One region of the Paenibacillus sp. MER 99-2 genome, then DNA from elsewhere that is predicted to be linked to it. Evidence: riboswitches for the same ligand, from Rfam matches in the RefSeq annotation. Region 1 holds a riboswitch; the other holds the start of a gene.

What was found. Region 1 has a riboswitch for glycine ahead of sdaAB (L-serine ammonia-lyase, iron-sulfur-dependent subunit beta). Riboswitches for the same ligand answer to the same signal wherever they lie in the genome.
Region 2: another riboswitch for glycine. It lies ahead of gcvT (glycine cleavage system aminomethyltransferase GcvT); the one in region 1 lies ahead of sdaAB (L-serine ammonia-lyase, iron-sulfur-dependent subunit beta).

Annotation. Positions count from the first base shown of each region.
Region 1 is NZ_JAMAUZ010000005.1:189,740-199,308, forward strand. Features, by position in the region: gene M3636_RS20945 (alpha-glycosidase) at 1-1,524, shown strand, start outside; gene sdaAA (L-serine ammonia-lyase, iron-sulfur-dependent, subunit alpha) at 1,747-2,667, opposite strand; gene sdaAB (L-serine ammonia-lyase, iron-sulfur-dependent subunit beta) at 2,657-3,346, opposite strand; glycine riboswitch at 3,458-3,592, opposite strand; glycine riboswitch at 3,597-3,722, opposite strand; gene M3636_RS20960 (MFS transporter) at 4,155-5,429, opposite strand; gene M3636_RS20965 (PH domain-containing protein) at 5,430-7,067, opposite strand; gene M3636_RS20970 (PH domain-containing protein) at 7,060-7,650, opposite strand; gene pstB (phosphate ABC transporter ATP-binding protein PstB) at 7,897-8,652, opposite strand; gene pstA (phosphate ABC transporter permease PstA) at 8,666-9,553, opposite strand; gene pstC (phosphate ABC transporter permease subunit PstC) at 9,556-9,569, opposite strand, start outside.
Region 2 is NZ_JAMAUZ010000001.1:86,114-95,682, reverse strand. Features, by position in the region: gene M3636_RS00450 (BglG family transcription antiterminator) at 1-1,144, opposite strand, end outside; gene M3636_RS00445 (PTS mannitol transporter subunit IIBC) at 1,185-2,639, opposite strand; gene gcvH (glycine cleavage system protein GcvH) at 3,150-3,542, opposite strand; glycine riboswitch at 3,884-4,007, shown strand; glycine riboswitch at 4,011-4,110, shown strand; gene gcvT (glycine cleavage system aminomethyltransferase GcvT) at 4,354-5,490, shown strand; gene gcvPA (aminomethyl-transferring glycine dehydrogenase subunit GcvPA) at 5,487-6,842, shown strand; gene gcvPB (aminomethyl-transferring glycine dehydrogenase subunit GcvPB) at 6,968-8,404, shown strand.

The DNA of each region.
Region 1 (9,569 bases):
CGTCTGAAATACGCTTTTCTCCTCAAAAGTGAAACCGAACAAATCTGGATGACTGAAACCGACTTCCAAGAGGAAGAACCCGATGAGCCGGGGCGAATGTTTCAGTTCCCCTACATTCATGAAGGTGCTGTATTTACGCCACCTGCTTGGGTGAAAGATGCCGTGTTTTATCAAATTTTCCCCGAACGGTTCGCAAATGGGAATGCTGAGCTTAATCCTGAGAAGGTGGAGCCTTGGGGAGGCGAGCCGACACCGTTTAATTTCTTCGGCGGTGATCTACAAGGCGTCATTGATCACCTCGATTATCTCAGCGAGCTTGGCATTAATGCGATTTATTTCACACCGATCTTCGAAGCGACAACCAATCATAAATACGACACCGAAGATTACATGCGGGTAGACCGGCACTTTGGAGATGCAGAGACCATTAAACGGCTTGTTAAGCTGTGCCATGAGCGTGAAATCCGTGTCATTCTGGACGCGGTATTCAACCATGCCGGGAAGACATTTGCACCATTTGTCGATGTACAGCAGAACGGCGCAGAATCCAAATATAAGGACTGGTTCCACATACATGAGTTTCCGCTGGATGTGAAGGATGGCATTCCCACGTATGAGACCTTTGGCTTCGAAGCCCATATGCCAAAGCTAAATACAGAGAATCCCGAGGTGAAAGCCTATTTGCTGGAGGTTGCCGAGTATTGGATCAAAGAGGTAGGCACCGATGGCTGGCGACTCGACGTCGCCGATGAAGTAGATGATGCCTTCTGGCGAGATTTCCGCCGGGTTGTGAAGGCTGCCAATCCGGAAGCCTACATCCTTGGCGAAGTGTGGAACGAATCGTCTGCATGGCTACAGGGTGATCAGTTCGATGCGTCGATGAACTATCCGTTTACCGAAGCGGTCAATCATTTCTTTGTCAAAAATACAATGCATGCCGAGCAATTTGCTAATTCTATTGGTCGTCAATTATCCCGCTATCCTCATCAGGCGAGCGAGGTCGCTTTTAACTTATTAGATAGCCACGACACACCCCGCTTGCTTACCCTCTGTGAAGGGGATCAACGGAAGATGAAGCTGGCTGCATTATTCCAATTTAGTTTCATGGGTGCACCGTGTATCTATTACGGAGACGAGATTGGACTAGACGGTGATCATGATCCTGGATGTCGCAAATGTATGGAATGGGATGAGGCGAAGCAAGACCGTGACCTGTTTGATTTTTATCAGAGACTTATTGCGCTCCGTCACGCTCATCCTGCTCTGCGTGCTGAAGGTACGATTCGATTCCTACAAGCCCGCGAAGGTGGTAGCCAGCTTGTCATGGAACGTCAGGATGAAGAAGAGCGCATTCTAATTCTGTTCAATCGCTCAGAAGAAACGGCCATCGTTGAGCTGGAGACGAGTACAGATGATTGGCATGAGCTGTTTGGCGAGAAGCACCGGATCGCACTGGAGGATGGCATACTTGCGATTGAGCTTCCGGCTTATGGATATGCAGTATTAAGCATGGCTCTGGAGTAATATAAGGTTCGTGCCAGACTTCATCGAGAAGTCTGGCGTGACCTAGAATACTGCGCGCGCCGGGTGCTGTAACTGGCACGCGGTACGAATATTACACAATACAAATACTACTCTTATGCCAGCTTTTCGTTTCAGATCTATCTATGCCAAAGAGGCGCCAGCAGAAGGTTACTACACTGCTAGGCGCCTCTTCATATTTTAATTTTATTCTGACGTTGAACCCTATGCCCCGTCTGTTTCTAACTCTGGTTCCGGAGCACGTTTTGCCTTCGGTTTCGCAAGCTTCTCCATCATTTTGCGTCCTGTCGGGGTCTGAGCCAGTCCACCTTGAGCCGTCTCACGGTGCCTGCTTGGCATAGCACTGCCCACTTCAAGCATGACATCAATCACTTCGTCCGATGGAATGGCGCTACGCACCCCAGCAAGTGCCATATCAGCAGCGGCTAGAGCGGTTACAGCGCCCAGTCCGTTGCGGACGATGCAAGGAATTTCGACGAGACCTGCGACTGGATCGCAGATGAGACCGAGTGTATTTTTTAACGCCAAACCTACCGCATGAACAACCTGCTCCGGCGTGCCTCCACGTAGCTCAACCATAGCACCCGCCGCCATACCAATCGCGGAGCCTACCTCAGCCTGACAGCCACCCTCAGCACCAGAGATAAACGAATTGTTTGCAATAACATATCCGATCGCCCCAGCACAGAACAGTCCGTTAACCAGATGCTCGTCAGTCCAGCCAAAACGTTCTTGTGAACTGATGAACACACCTGGAATAATGCCGCACGAACCCGCTGTCGGTGTAGCAACAATTCGCCCCATGGATGCATTGACTTCAGAGACACACAGGGCATATGCCATCGCAAGTGCTGAAGCATCACCTGAGCAAGTCTCTCCTTTACGAATGTATTCCGCCATCCTCTTGCCGTCTCCACCAGTCAGACCACTGCGCGAAACTGTATCTTCATTCAGTCCTTTATGAACCGCTTCCTTCATCACCTGATAATATTCAGACATCTGCTGCACGACATCTGCTTCCGGCGTATTCGTCTCTTGGACTTGTTCTTCAATCATTAACTGAGCAATGGTCTTGGATTCAGCCGTGCAGATCGTATTCAGTTCATGCAAATGCTTAAATCGCATCTGGACTCACTCCCTTCTTCAAATCAATTACACGAATATCCAGCACATGATCCAGCGACTTCAAACGGCTTAACATATTCGGGTCTGGCGCCCCATCCATCTCCATCGCAGTCAATGCTTCACCATCCCGACCTTTCCGGTCTACCTGCATATAACCGATGTTCACGCCTGAGGAACTGATGGTGGACGTCACGGATGCAAGCACCCCTGCTTTGTCCGCATGACGCAGCACCAATGTTGGGAACTCCCCACTGATCTGGACGCGAAAATCATTCAAGGCATGCACTGACACACTGCCGCCCCCAATGGACGCACCAATCAATGAACATTCACGGTCACCGTGCCACAGTTCAATTTTGACCGTATTGGGATGGGGAGCAGGTAGGCCACTTGTGAAAAACTCAACCTCCATACCCGCTTGCTCTGCATACTCTTCAGCATCCGGTATTCGCGGATCGTCTGTCGCATAATCAAGCAATCCGCCGATTAGCGCAAGATCTGTGCCATGCCCTTGATACGTATCGGCAAACGATCCGTATAGTGTTAACCGGGCGCGCTCCGGCGTACAACCCAACCACTGACGAGCAATTCTGCCAAGTCTCGCCGCACCAGCCGTATGTGAACTTGAAGGTCCCGTCATGGATGGACCAATAATTGAGAAAACATCTTTAAAACGCATCAAAAACCCTCCATTTGTATTCGTCATGTTCATCCAGATACTTAACCATAACGTTCCATTATTACTGAATGATGACATCAAAAAAGGACAGAAGAAGGCCTTAAGCCCTCTCTCTGTCCTCGATACCTGAGAGTTTCATGATCAACAGCGTCAGTCGATACAGTGCATGCCTTGTTCTTACACATACTGTACCAAGCTGTTTAATCATATACCCCTTGGGTGGCGCATCATGCGCACTCTCCAGAGTTGCGTCCAACGATGGTACATTTACCTGAGAGATTAACCGCCGCGCCGGGTGCGTAGGCAGCTTGCTCCTTCGGTGCCTGATCGCAGGCCATCTTACTTAGCCAACTCAGGTCTCTCCCGCTCGTTATCATTCGCTGTATGGAATTATTCTGATGAGATCAGAATGATGATAATTATGATTCAAAATAGTGACATTAAAGCTAAATCATATCGTGATCCGACGAAAAAACACTCTTACTCATTAAGATTAATCGACCGGAAGTTTCATGTCAATAAACTTAACGATTTGTTAGCTTCAAATCAAATGTAAGCGTTATCTACTGTGAACTTTTGTCACATCGGCACTCATGTTTATTCATTTGTTTACATCTCTGCTGTTAATTCTATGTATGTTCAGGTGTGTCCAATGGTTCGGGTGTTAAGGCAAACTTCTGTCTAAAACCTTCTGTCCAAGACCTTCTCCCCTATAGGACACACCAATGCCCAACTTACTTACTATTACTTTCTTTCTTTTTTTGTCGAGCCATTTCACTTCTGCAGTTGTTCTCCGCATCAGTCTAACCTACTTCATCGTTGCACTCTTCGTCACAGCCTCTTGATAATACGAACTTCTTGAAGGAAGCAAGCTGGTGATCCATAAGATAAGTGCCACTAACATCATGGCTGCTGAGACAACCGTATACACAAGACGAAGGGATAAATATTCTGCCACTACCCCTGCAATCAAAATAGAAGCCACTTGAAGCGCGCTCAGCATCAGTCCAATGACACTGCTCATCCTGCCCATTAGATCTACCGGAATATTATTCTGGTAAAAGGTAATCAGGCCTGTGTTGGCAAGTGCTGAGCACAGCCCAAGCAAGATAAAGGCGAACGCTGCAAGCTCGAAGGAAAACGAACGTGCAAATAGGAAATAACCAAGCGAAACCATAAGCACGCCGATCCCCATCATATGACGGATCGGAATATGTTTGGCAAACAGGGTGACAAGCAGCGAACCAACTAGATAACCGACGCCAGTAACACTCATCAATGCCCCGTATTGAGATTCAGACAAGTTCATCACCTGGCGAATAAACACGACTTCCTGTGCATCCAGCGACATGCCAATGACGAGAACAATCTGAAAAATGACGTAAATCCCTACAACGTAACCACTCTTGCGGCTAAACCTTAGCACGGCTTGCCAGTCCTGAGCGATGATCCGCGGCGACAATTTCGATGGCCCACCACGCTGCTCGCCTATACCCAATTTCGGCAACATCATAAGAATCAGAGCGGACACAGCAAACGAAACACTATTCACGTAGATCGCTACTGCGGGGGATAGATAGAACAATAATACGCCAGCTACAGCAGGCCCCGTAATAAAAGCTCCTGAGCTAATGAGTGCCTGCATCGAATTGAATCGCTTACGCCGCTCAGCCGGTACCAGCCGAGTAATGTACACCTGGGAAGAAGGTACAAATATCGAGGACGACATACTAATCAGAAACATCACAGCATACATCATCCACAGATTTGAAAATAAGGGAAGTGTCGCGACCAGCAATGCCCGTATGATATCTGCCCCAATCATCAACTGGCGTTGATCGTAGCGGTCAATGACACTGCCTGACCAGAACTTGGTGCATACTGAAGCGATTGGCGAGATGATCCATAACCCTGCTACGGCTGCTGGAGATTGGGTCATGTTCAGCACCATCAGGTTGATAGCGACAATGTAGATAAAATCACCCAGGTTGGATATACCCACTCCACCTAATAACAGTCCGGCATGCTTCCAGCCGCCAGGCTGGTTATCAGACTTTTCTACCCTCTCCCGGCTGTTCTTCATCTATCGTTTCCCCCTCGACTTTGAATAGAAAGAAGCCTGATGCATCCAATTCATAACGGCAACCGCATGAGCTTGATCCAAGAAGGTCGCCCTCCAGCCACCACGGTTCACCATCAATGTGGCCTGTACGGTTAGCAATGACCTAGCACGTTGGCGGGATGTTGCGATGGTATTCACTGTAACCACATGAGGACGGCGCATTAACACGGTCAGACGGGAGATTTGCCGCTGGCGGATCAATAGCTGCTTCTCATATATGTTCAGTCCTTCATCCTTGTAGCGTGCATATCCCCACATACCGAACACAGGCAGCAGAAGGAATAGCCCTACGCCCACCATGCCAAAATATATCGTTCCAGCAATTCCAACTAGCAGGGCAATCAGCAGTTTCCAACGGAGAAACAACCAGAGCGCCCGTGTCGGCGGCTGCGCTATATCTGTTTGTAATTCATATTGTGGCACGATGCTTGCCAGCAATTCGTTCACCTCACGCATGGGTAACAGAGGGTGAAGCATCATTTTTTTCTCCTTCTCGGAAGTCAGCACATAAATCTCAACCTCCGCATACCCGAAGGGTTGACGCAGCAGGCCTTCTCTAATGGCGACTGCCTGCACCTTGGTAGGCGAAAACACATGCTTTTTGCGTTCCAACAGACCTGAGACGATGGAGATGTTGCCACCCTCACGCTCTACCGTGAACCCAGCATACTTAATCGTGAATAACACCGCTGATAGAATCCAAGCCAGCAGGAACATGAGAGGAATTAGACCTAGCCACCAAATGGCCGGCAAACTCCCAGCTTCCTCCACTAGACGTCGATAAAAATGATCCGGTAGCAGATCATCTGCAAAGGAATAGATCCCTGTCCCAAAAACGAGCAGGAGCGGCAGATTCATGGTCGTCAATGCCCCTACAAACAATCTGCCCGCCGACAATCGCAGGAGCGGCTCCTGTTGTACAGGATCTTCCGCATGAACAGGTTCTAGAAGTTCTAAGCCATCCACCCTGTTTGGTCTAGAATCTGCACCCGTCTCATGAACTGATCCTAGACCGGGTTCTGTACCCTGCTCACGTTTAATTCCGGCATATTCATCATGGGTTCCTATCTCTACCCTGGATGTCTCCATCTGTTGTTCGAGCGTGATCACAGCAGACTCCTTCACCACTGCCTCAGTCCGCTTCTGATACAGCCATCGCTCCACTCGCTTCGCTTCATCAACACGGAGAGCGGGTAACACACCATCTGCCTCTTTGTTACCACCAGGCGTCTCAATCTTAAGCTGTGCGATTCGAAGCATTCGCTGAATTAACGGCTGCTGTGTCTGTACAGCATGAATCCGGCTAAAATAGATAGACTTCTCTTCCCGTACAAACATCCCCCGCCGTAGTACAATGCGATCCTCTTGCAGGGTATAGCTGAATTTCCGCCATTTCAACCAGCCATATAGAAGAGAGGGCAGCAAAACAAGCGCGATACCTCCTGCATAGAAATACCAAGGGATTTCGCTCCAATTCAGCCCTTTGAATACTAGTAGTACGAAGAAGGGAAGTAACGATTTTAGGACACTGAACAAAGGAAATAAAATATAACTCTTGTGTAGGCGTGTTGTTTCACTCGTTTCATTCATCTCATTCATCTCGATCTTCCACCTTGGCTAAATGTCCAATATTTCGTTTGAGTTGCTCCGCTTCCTCACGCTCCAGACCAGCGATTTCAAGTGTAGCTGCCGCGGTAACGATGCTAACCTTAGCCAGCCCATACTTTCGCAGCAACGGGCCGCTCTCCAATTCTACCTGCTGCACACGTGTCATTGGCACAATCGTGTCAGTAATCCACAGCCAGCCGGAATGAATTTCAAGCTCATCCTCAGCAACTCGGAAACTGAAATAACGATATTGGAGTGCTGGCAGAGCACAGCCAAACCAGATGAAGGACAAGATGCATAATCCGAGCGCAGCCCAGCCTGGCCACAACGTCCAATCTCGATTAAATGCTACGACCAAGTACGCAGCCGCTATAGCGCCCAATATTCCATTGGTGATCAGCGATGTCATAGCGGTTGCCCGCTTTACTTTGGGATGAAGACGTCGAAGGCTCTGTGATTTTAGTGATTTTGGACTAGAAGCATTGGATGTGGTTTCTACTAATTCGCTCTCCTCTATTGTGCCGCCTGTTGTGTTCTCTTTAGCACTTGTATCATCATTGTGTATATTGTTCATTCTCTAATCACCCTTCTCATCACCACTCCTTATTGCTTTATTACCTGCAAATTATCGTAGCATGATTGTTTTGAGTGTGGCAAACTTTCCCATATTATATTTTCAGAAAATATTGAAGTATCTTTCCATGTATATATAAAAGAGAGCATAACCCCTGGCGCGTTCACCCAAGAATTATGCTCTCTTATTTCTCTATATGTTCTATCCTACCTTAGTTCCAATGTCCTCCAACCACTCCAATTGAGATTAACCGAAACGTCCCATAATGTATTCCTGTGTCAGGCGATTGTCCGGGTTCGTAAAGATCTGTTCTGTATTCCCGTGTTCAATCATGCTACCCAAATAGAAATACGCGGTAAAATCCGAAATACGTGCTGCTTGCTGCATGTTATGCGTTACAATAACGATCCGTAGATCCTTCTTCAGTTCGGAGATCAATTCCTCTACTTTACCCGTAGATACCGGGTCAAGCGCAGATGCTGGCTCATCAAGCAACAAAATCTGCGGGTCAACCGATAGTGCGCGTGCGATACACAGACGCTGCTGTTGTCCACCAGATAGTGACAGGGCCGACTCGTTAAGTCTGTCTTTTACCTCATCCCAAAGAGCTGCCCGGCGCAGGCTTTTTTCCACAATTTCATCCAATGCCTTTTTACTCTTCGTACCGCGATAGCGGGGGCCAAACGCGATATTGTTATAAATAGACTTATGGAATGGATTGGGCTTCTGCCACACCATGCCGATCTTTTGGCGAAGCTTGATTACATCCGTACCCGGCTCGTTCAGGTCTTTGCCGTCCATCCAGATATGACCTTCTGTGCGAGATCCAGCGATCTCATCATTCATCCGATTCAAAGAACGAAGGAACGTCGATTTACCGCAGCCTGACGGACCAATAAGCGCCGTCACGCTTGCTTCAGGGAATGCCAGGCTGATCTGCTTAACTGCCTGGAAATGCCCATAATATATGCTTAACTGTTCCGTACCAAAAGGTATGGCCATGTGGGATTCCTCCTTATTTCGAAGCTGTCATACGACGGTATACAACCCGACCGATCCAGCGTGCACTTAGATTGAAAGCTAGCACGAGAATGACAAGGACTGCGGACGCACCGGCTGCAACTTCCTTGGAATCTGGACCAATGCCTTCACTGTTAACTTTCCAGATATGAACGGCCAGCGTCTCAGCTGGACGGAATGGATTGAGCGGTGATCTTGGGCTCGTTGGATTCCAATCCGTGAAATCGAGCGGTGGGCTACTCATCCCTGCTGTAAACATGAGGGCAGCTGCTTCACCAAAGATCCGGCCAGAAGCCAGGATCGTACCTGTAATTAAGCTTGGCAGAGCCACAGGCAACAAGATGGATGTGATGATCTTCCATTTGGACAAGCCAAGTGCCAATCCAGCTTCTTTTTGTTCCTTAGGAACTGCGCGGAAAGCCTGCTCTGTCGTACGTACCATAAGTGGTAAGTTGAAGATCGCAAGCGCCATCGCACCTGAGATTAGAGAGAAGCCCAGGCCAAATGTATTTACAATGAGTAAAAGTCCGAACAAACCGATAACGATTGACGGGAAGGATGACAGTACCTCAACGACCAAGCGAATGAAGCTTGTAATGCGTCCTGGCTTCGCATATTCCGCCATATAAATTCCTCCGCCCCATCCGAGCGGAATCGTAATAATCAGTGTTAACACAAGCAGGAATATGGAGTTGAAAAGCTGCGGTCCAATACCGCCTCCACCTTTGAGCATCTGCGGTGCACTGGTCAGGAAGTTCCAGTCAATGTGGCCAATTCCTCGTGCCAAGATGAAACCAAGTAACCCCAGCAACAATGCAACGATGAACAGTGCGAGCACAACAATGACATAGGTAGCAATTTTATCTACTGTTTTGGCCTTCATTCTCATACCCGGTTTC
Region 2 (9,569 bases), on a different contig from region 1:
TGACATCTTCGAACAGTGAATCATAATCCTTGCGAATCTGCTGCAGTAGTGGATTACGGATCATCTGTTGTCCTTCAATACGTTCCATTACAGGTGCCATATGCCCAATCAGACCTTCACGAAGCATACGATCCTCATGAAAGGCATAATGGGTTCTCGCCTGCATCTGATCAATCAATGAATGTACCCTATCGAGTAGAATCAAGTCGTCTATTGGCAACAGCCTTGAAGAGTGTATCCTCTGCTCTGTCTCAATTAATAATCTGTGAAAATAAGCCTGCTCATCTTGGGAAAACGTCAGCCCTAGCTGGGTAGATAGTACGCCGCACAATCGGGATGCCATATAAGGCGGAACCTTCATCTCATCCTGCTCCGCAACGTCATCTCTCGCTTTCTCACGTGGAGAAAGACGACCAATGCCAAAGCCTTTACGAATACGTACAACCGCAACGGATAATTGAATCAGCAGTTTCATATATTGCCGTTCCGGGATGTTCTCCAGCCATTCGATATCTGGTTGCCATAATGCATTTTCGACTGTAAGCACATCACCATGCCCAATCATATTCAGCAACTTCTGGTTTACGATGGAGCCCCCTTGTTCAGGCTGTCTTCCGAACAGATCGGACTCATCCAGAAATTCCAGAGCAAGCGCAGCTATGGCAGTACGATGAATCGTCTCATTTCCGTTAATCTTGACTCCATATCCACGTCTGCGAACCAGCTTTAGTCCAGCCTGACGAATCCGTGACTCCAGATCATCGAGATCATTGGTCACCGTTGATACTGTCACTTTCAGATCTGAAGCTAGTGCAAGCAGCTTTACAGGTTCCGACTCATCCAGCAAAATACAAAGCATGAAGAGCTTACGCTCTTCCGGCGTAAACTCAATAGATTCCTTACCCTCTAATTGCTGGCGCAATACGGCCAGATTACCGGAACCGGCATCAATTCGAATACCGGTTCCTGATTTTTTTTCAAGCCTCATGCCCAAAGGTTCCAGCCACTGTTCAATCATCTGAAGCTCTCGGTGAACTGTTCGCGTACTAACTTTGACTTCAACGGCGATCTCACCAGCAGTGACTTCTTGTGGATGCTCCAGCAGAAACTCCACGATTTCACGTTGTCTTTTGGTAATACTCATATCTCTAGCCTCCGGCTCAGAGAAGACGAATGCGTCCGATTTATTTCAGTCGTTCAACGAGCGCATCGTATTCCGGGCTTTTTAGGAAGTTGTCAATGGATATATGTTCTGCGTTTGGTGCAACGGAACGGGCACGATCGGTTAATGTTTTCTGTGTGATAACCACATCTGCATCCTGCGGGATCTCACTGATGGCGGTATTGGTCACCGCAACGTCAATCCCTTCCGCCTTCATTTTCTTACGCAGAATGGAAGCGCCCATTGCACTTGATCCCATGCCTGCGTCACAAGAGAAGACGATTTTTCTCACATCTGTCTTCACTGTAGAAGCAGTACGATCCGCAACTTTGTTTTCTTCACCGCCATTAGCCGTAATTGCAGCATTTGGCGTAGTTCCTTGACTCTTCATATCCTTCATTCGGCTGGATGCAGCCTCCAGATCTTCGTCCTTTTGTTTACCGGTTTTCAGCAATACTGCTGCAATCAGGAAGGATACTACCGCTGCTACAAGCACCCCTGCAAGCATAGGAAGATATCCGCCTTTTGGTGTTAGAGCGAAATAAGCGAGAATACTACCTGGTGATGGTGCTGACACCAATCCTGCTCCAGTAAGCATAAATGTTAATGTACCCGCAACACCGCCGCCAATTGCGGCAAGAATTAGAATCGGTCTCATCAGAATGTAAGGGAAGTAAATTTCATGTATTCCCCCGAAGAAATGAATAACAACCGCACCTGGTGCAGAAGACTTAGCCATACCCCGTCCGAAGAAGCAGTAAGCAAGCAGAATACCCAGTCCCGGACCCGGGTTGGATTCAAGCATGTATAATACAGATTGCCCTAATTCTCTTGCCTGATCTGTTGCAATCGGTGTGAGAATTCCGTGGTTGATCGCATTGTTCAGGAACAATACTTTACCCGGTTCAATGATCAGGTTAACCAGTGGCAACAAGCCCAGATTCACTAACCCCTGTACTCCGGCAGATAATACTTTACTAACTGCTTCTATAGCAGGCCCGATGCCCACGAGAGCAGCAATCCCCAAGATTCCACCTATAATACCTGCGGAGAAGTTGTTAACCAGCATTTCAAATCCAGCTTTAATTTTACCCTCGATGGATTTATCAAACTTCTTGATGATCCATGCTGCCAGCGGTCCGGCAATCATCGCTCCGAGGAACATCGGAATATCGCTACCCACGATGACTCCTATGGTCATTATGGCACCCAGGACACCACCCCGTTGTCCATGTACCATTGTTCCGCCTGTGTAACCAATTAATAGTGGGAGCAAGTAGTTTATTATCGGTCCCACAAGCTGTTCTATCGTCGCATTTGGATACCAGCCTGTTGGAATGAACAGAGCCGTAATTAATCCCCAGGCGATAAAGGCGCCCATATTCGGCATGACCATACCACTCAGGAATCGGCCAAAACGCTGTACACCTACCCGTAGCCCACCTTTAGAATTGGACGTTTGGTCCAAATTACTCATTGTTATATCCTCCTTGGATCAAGTCATTATGATAATGAAAGGGGTATCATTTTGCCCCTGCTGCAATCCTAAGCGAGAATGCTCTCCTGTTCAATAAAATGAAAGCGTACTTTCGTCATGAACAATGATGACAACATTAGGTTATGTAATCATAGTTCGTCTATGCATAATGGCTGGATACGTTGATACACAAGGATTTTTTCGCCTATGACTTATGTCACTTTCAGAAGCAATTTCTGATCCAGAACTGGATTCAATCAGACAATTAACAACCAAAATCAGTGTGAGTTATCATTCCCAACAATCCTCAGAGAGCACAAAAAACCTGTGCAAGCATCTGGCTCACACAGGTTAAAATGATATAAAGCAACACTCTATATGTTATTAAATGAGTCCATTTATAACCACTAAAGGTTGATTTTTGATCTATATCTGGCTGCGTTTGCAGCACCAAATAAGATATTATGAAATCGATTCAAACATATGTTAATAAGTCCATTTCAGAACATATTATTCTTCCGTGTGTTTGCGATAAGCATCCGCGTTCATCAGCTTGGATAAGGCTACACTCAAATCGCCATCCACCCGGATCTCAATCATCCATCCTTCTTCATAAGGAGAGCTATTCACAAGCTCTGGTGAGTCTTGCAACGCATCATTGATCGCAATAATGGAGCCACTCACAGGTGAAAATAAATCCGAAACCGTTTTGACGGATTCAATCGTACCAATACTTTCTTCCGCTTGTACACTGGATTCAAGATCAGGCAATTCAACAAACACAATGTCACCCAGCTGATGCTGTGCGAACTCGGTAATACCAATACGTACAGTATCCTCCCCTACGGTCTGCACCCATTCGTGCTCTTCACTGTACAGGAAATCACTTTTCAATTCGCTCATCGATATCCGCCTCGCTTTTCATTAATGAGTGCATGCGTTCTTTGGCCAAATCCCTTTCCCCAGAACATAGCGTATGATATTTTCGAATCAAATGTCAAGATACCTTACAATTTGTTCATATTTTCTGATCAAAAGCGAGATCATCTAAATACGAACTTACATATACTAGTTATTATTGGAATAGTAAGCGCACTCTTTTTATTTAAACGAACATTAAATTGCATATAAGCTTAAATTATTCGTCTTTCTTTGAAATCAGATGACATTGTTCTTGACATCAGCAGGCAATTCGCGTATTAATGAAAGGAGTAAAACTGTTTTCGTTGTGTGCAATATCGCGGATGAATGTAAAGGGAGAGATTACCCAAGCATCTGGATCTGGATGTTCATGCGGTAACGCCGAAGGAGTAAACCACCCGACAAGCGGGCGGTGAATCTCTCAGGCAAAAGGACTTTTACGGGACGCAACTCTGGAGAGCATCTACCCGCCCGGTACGGGCGTTAAGATCACCCAAGGGGAAACCTGCTGCATTGGCGGCGGGGTAACTCTCAGGTACCAAGGACAGAGCCTAAGAATACAGCGTGCTTCTGGCATGCAGTTTCTTTGGCCTGTCCTTTTCCTTTTTCCCAAAAAAGATAAACACAGCAACCAAACCGTGCAGCATAACCGGATCTCAGAAGTACGATTTTACGTACGATTTATATTCATTACTCAAAATACTTATACCACTCTAATAACGATCATGCCTATTCAACATTAATCCATATGCAGCACATTCAGCCGCTTGACGGCTAATGAAGAGGTGATTTGATGTCCGATTTACTTAGAACTCCACTCTTTCCCTTATATCAACAGTACGAAGGCGTACGTTGCATTGACTTTGGTGGCTGGGAGCTTCCGGTACAGTTTAGCGGAATTCAGAAGGAACACGAAGCAGTTCGTGAACGTGCAGGGCTGTTTGATGTATCCCATATGGGCGAATTCACCGTACAAGGTGAACAAGCGGAGGCTTTTTTGCAGCACATGACCACCAATGACGTAACCGCACTTGTTCCGGGTCAGGCACAATATACGTTGATGTGTTATCCCGATGGCGGTGTGGTCGATGATCTACTGGTGTATAAACTGGAGGAACAGCACTATATGTTAGTTGTTAATGCCTCCAACATCGATAAGGATTGGGCATGGCTAGTGGAACATCTCGCCCCTGGGGTAACCATGACAAATGACTCCAAGCAGACTGCTCTTCTAGCACTGCAAGGTCCATTGTCTGTTGATATTCTCCAAAAAGTTACGGACATTGATGTAGCTACCATTGAGCTGTTTCGTTTTGTACAGGATACGGAAGTATGCGGTGTAAAATTGCTGTTATCCCGCACTGGATATACCGGCGAAGATGGCTTTGAGCTGTATGTTCCAGCAGATCACGCAGCTACAGTGTGGAATGGATTGATGCAGGCAGGGGAAGAACACGGATTGGTTCCGGCTGGACTTGGTGCACGGGACACCCTGCGCTTTGAGGCAAAATTGCCATTGTACGGGCAGGAACTGTCACCCACGATCTCCCCGCTGGAGGCAGGTGTTGGCATGTTTGTGAAACTGAATTCCGGACCTTTTATCGGACACGACGTTTTATCACAGCAAAAAAATGACGGGACTGCTCGCAAATTAGTCGGCATCGAAGTGCTGGAGCGCGGGATTCCACGTCCCCATTACCCTCTCTACGCAGATGGTGTACAGATTGGTGAAGTAACGACAGGCACACAATCACCTACGCTAAAAAGGAATCTTGGGCTAGCCCTTATTGACAGCAAATATGCTGCACTAGGTACGCCACTGGAGATTGAGATTCGCGGCAAAAAGCTAAAAGCCGAGGTCGTAAAGACCCCTTTTCATAAACGGACACGCACGCCTAAGACACCTACTCAAGGAGCTGATCAAGCATGACCAAGCACCGTTACATTCCTATGACCGAGCAGGATCAGAGCGCTATGCTGGCAACAGTTGGTGTGGAAACGATCGAAGACCTCTTCCGAGATATCCCGCAGGAGATTCGTTATCAGGGTGAGTTACCCGTATCCTCTCGGCTAGATGAATATGCACTTACGCGTCATATGTCCAAACAAGCTGGTGCCAATGCCAACTTCGAGACACACGCAAGTTTTCTGGGTGCAGGCATCTACGACCACCATATACCTTCTGTCATCAATCATGTGATCTCCCGTTCGGAATTCTATACTGCATATACACCGTACCAACCTGAAATTAGTCAAGGCGAGCTTCAAGCGATATTTGAGTTTCAATCATACATCTGCGAATTGACAGGCATGGCCGTTGCCAATGCAAGTATGTATGACGGTGCCACCGCTTTTGCAGAAGCAGGGAATTTGGCAGCAGCAGCTACTCGCCGTAAACAATTGATCGTATCTCGTACCGTTCATCCGGAAGCACGTCAGGTACTGAAAGCCTATGCTCATGGTCTAAGTCTGGAGATCGTCGAGATCGGGTATCAAAATGGCGTAACTGACTGGGATGCCTTACAAGCCGCCATCTCGGAAGACACGGCAGCAGTCATGATTCAAAGCCCAAACTTCTTCGGTGCCATTGAACCTATCCAGCAAGCAGCTGACCTAGCTCATGCACACAAAAGCCTGCTTGTAGTAAGTGCGAATCCACTTTCACTAGGATTGTTAGAGGCTCCTGGGAAGCTTGGCGCTGACATTGTTGTCGGTGACGCTCAACCTTTGGGGATCGCCGCATCTCTCGGCGGACCAACATGTGGATATTTTGCTGTATCACAGGCTCATATGCGCCGTATTCCTGGTCGAATTGTAGGTCAGACGACTGACCGTAACGGCAAACGTGGCTTCGTACTAACACTACAGGCACGCGAACAGCATATCCGCCGGGAAAAGGCGACGTCTAACATTTGTTCCAACCAAGCATTGCTTGCACTGAGCGCATCCGTATACATGTCTACAATGGGAAGACAGGGCATGATCGATGTAGCGGATCTCAATTTGCAGAAGAGTCATTATGCACTTGAAGTGTTCAAAGCTATACCTGGTGTAAAAGCAACCTTCAACGCACCAACGTTTAACGAGTTTGTCATTCAGTTGCCTGAAGGAACAAACGTCGATGCCCTGCAACTAGAGTTGCTGGATAAAGGTTTTATCGGTGGATACGAACTCGGTCGGGATTATCCTGAACTTGCTGGACATATGTTACTCGCAGTAACGGAGCGACGCACCAAGGAAGAAATTGACGAATTCGCACGAGCATTGGAGGGATCGTTGTGACTCAAGAAACGAAGACAGCAACAGGACAAACCGAGTTAACGCATTCTAGTACATCTTCGCTAAGCACCGACACAGAATCAAAGAGTTCAGCATCGACAGCATCTCCCGCTCCTGAGCAAACACTCATATTTGAACTGAGCAGCCCTGGACGTGTGGCTTATTCCCTACCAGAATGTGATGTGCCTCGCCAAGATCCCGGAGCTTTGATTCCCCGGGAAATGCTGCGGGCAGAAGCGGCTGCGTTACCAGAAGTATTTGAAGTCGATGTCATTCGTCACTATACAGCTCTCTCCCTTCGTAACTTCGGCGTAGATAACGGGTTTTACCCGCTCGGCTCCTGCACGATGAAATACAATCCCAAAATCAATGAGGATGTTGCACGCTACAGTGGATTCGCCAAAATCCACCCATATCAGCATGAGTCTAGTGTTCAAGGTGCTCTTGAGCTGCTGTATACGCTGCAAAATGACCTTGCTGGTCTGACCGGCATGGATGCCGTGACTCTACAACCAGCTGCCGGCGCACATGGCGAATGGACGGGGCTCATGATGATTCGAGCCTACCATGAAAGTCGTGGTGAAGTACGTACCAAAGTCATCGTGCCTGATTCATCCCATGGTACAAATCCAGCTAGTGCAACAGTTGCCGGGTTCGAAACTGTAACCATTCCTTCCCGTGCTGATGGTCTTGTTGACCTGGATGCACTCCGCGGGGCAGTGGGTAATGACACGGCTGCATTAATGCTTACCAATCCTAATACGCTTGGTCTGTTCGAGAAGGATATCCAGGAGATTGCTTCCATTGTGCATGAGGCAGGCGGATTGTTGTATTATGATGGTGCTAATTCCAATGCCATTATGGGCATTACCCGTCCGGGAGACATGGGCTTCGATGTCGTACATCTGAACTTGCACAAAACGATGAGTACCCCACATGGTGGTGGTGGCCCTGGTGCTGGCCCTGTCGGTGTGAAAAGCCGTCTCGTGCCGTACCTGCCTAAACCGATGGTAATCAAAAACGATCAAGGCCTTTATGCTCTGGATTATGAAGGCGATCAATCCATTGGACGTGTCAAAGCGTACTATGGCAACTTTGGCATCTTGGTACGTGCTTATGCTTACATGCGCACATATGGCCCTGAGGGACTTCGACGTGTATCCGAATGTGCTGTGCTTAATGCAAATTACATGATGGCACGACTGGCACCATATTATGAGATTCCATATCCAGGTGTATGTAAACATGAATTTGTGATGTCCGGCCGCGGGTTGAAGCAATATGGTGTTCGGACATTGGACGTTGCCAAACGGTTGCTTGATTTTGGCTATCATCCACCAACTGTGTATTTCCCACTCAATGTGGAGGAATGCATCATGATTGAGCCTACCGAGACCGAAAGCAAAGAAACGCTTGATGGATTCATCGATACGATGATCCGCATTGCGAAGGAAGCGGAAGAAACACCTGAATTAGTTCTTAACGCCCCTTACGGCACACCGGTAACTCGTCTGGACGAAACAACCGCTGCTCGTAAACCTGTATTGAACTGTGCTTGCAGTTAGGACGTTCTTGAATCTTACTTGAATTTGTGTGTAATCACACTTGAGGGTATCTTTCAGTGAGTTTTCGGTGAGTTTTCTCAGTGGCTTTTCAGTGGCTTTTCAGTGGCTTTTCAGTGGCTTCCCAGTAGCATCTTAGAAAATTCTCAGGAAATTCTCACTGCCTTTCCGCCATACTGCGCCTTCGTCACGATCTCTTGACTTAGCCGATACGCTTGTGAGTAAGCTTCCTGGCTTGGAACGAAAATGTGGCACAATCTGCTGCTTACGGAACGATAATTCGGCAAAACCTGCTCCTTTCGGGTTATAGAATGTACCCTGAGTAAATCATTGTTCTCACAAAAGCTCTTGCGGGATTGGACATCCGCAAGAGCTTTTGTGTTGCTTTTCTTTTACGTGCGCCATTGTTGGTGCTCAATTGTTCTTCCCCTTCTTACGGTTACTATTGAGCCGCTCTATTGCTTTCCCCTTCTTACGGTTACTATTGGTGCTGCTCAATTGTTTTTCCCTTCTTACGGTTACTATTGTTTAGCGCCACATTTCTGTTAAAACATTTCTTGAACTCAAGTAAACTGTAACAAACCTTTGGCGGAGTCTATAGTGCTGGAGTCTAGATTCGCTTACGAATCACATGGTGGCGTTCGTCGTAGTTGCCGAAACTCCATATTGATTGATGCCTGTGACGGATAGCGCTGACCCAGAAGATGTTCTGAGGAATCCATGACACTTTATTTGGTCTCCAGGCTTACTTTTTCAATTCTTAGGAACACCAGACACGTTATTCCCCGAAATTCCCGCCATTATAATGAAAAACAGCTTATATTCTCCGAAATAACGTGTCACAGGTTCTTTAAATTTCTGAGGGCGCTTCAAACCCCAGAATAAGGCGTCTCAGATTCTTTAGAGCTGAGAGCCTATTACTCACCTCCTAGTAGTTCATGCTTGGAACCTAGAACTTGGAACTTGCACTCAACACTTAGCACTTAGCACTTAGCTTTAACTCTTAACTATTCGCACTTTTGCTCTTAGCACTTGAACTTGCAGTTGGTTCTTGGTTCTTGGTTCTTGGTTCTTGGTTCTTGGTTCTTGGTTCTTGGTTCTTGGTTCTCGGTTCTCGGTTCTCGGAACTTAGCCTAGCTATCAGCACTTTTAACTCTTAGCACCTACT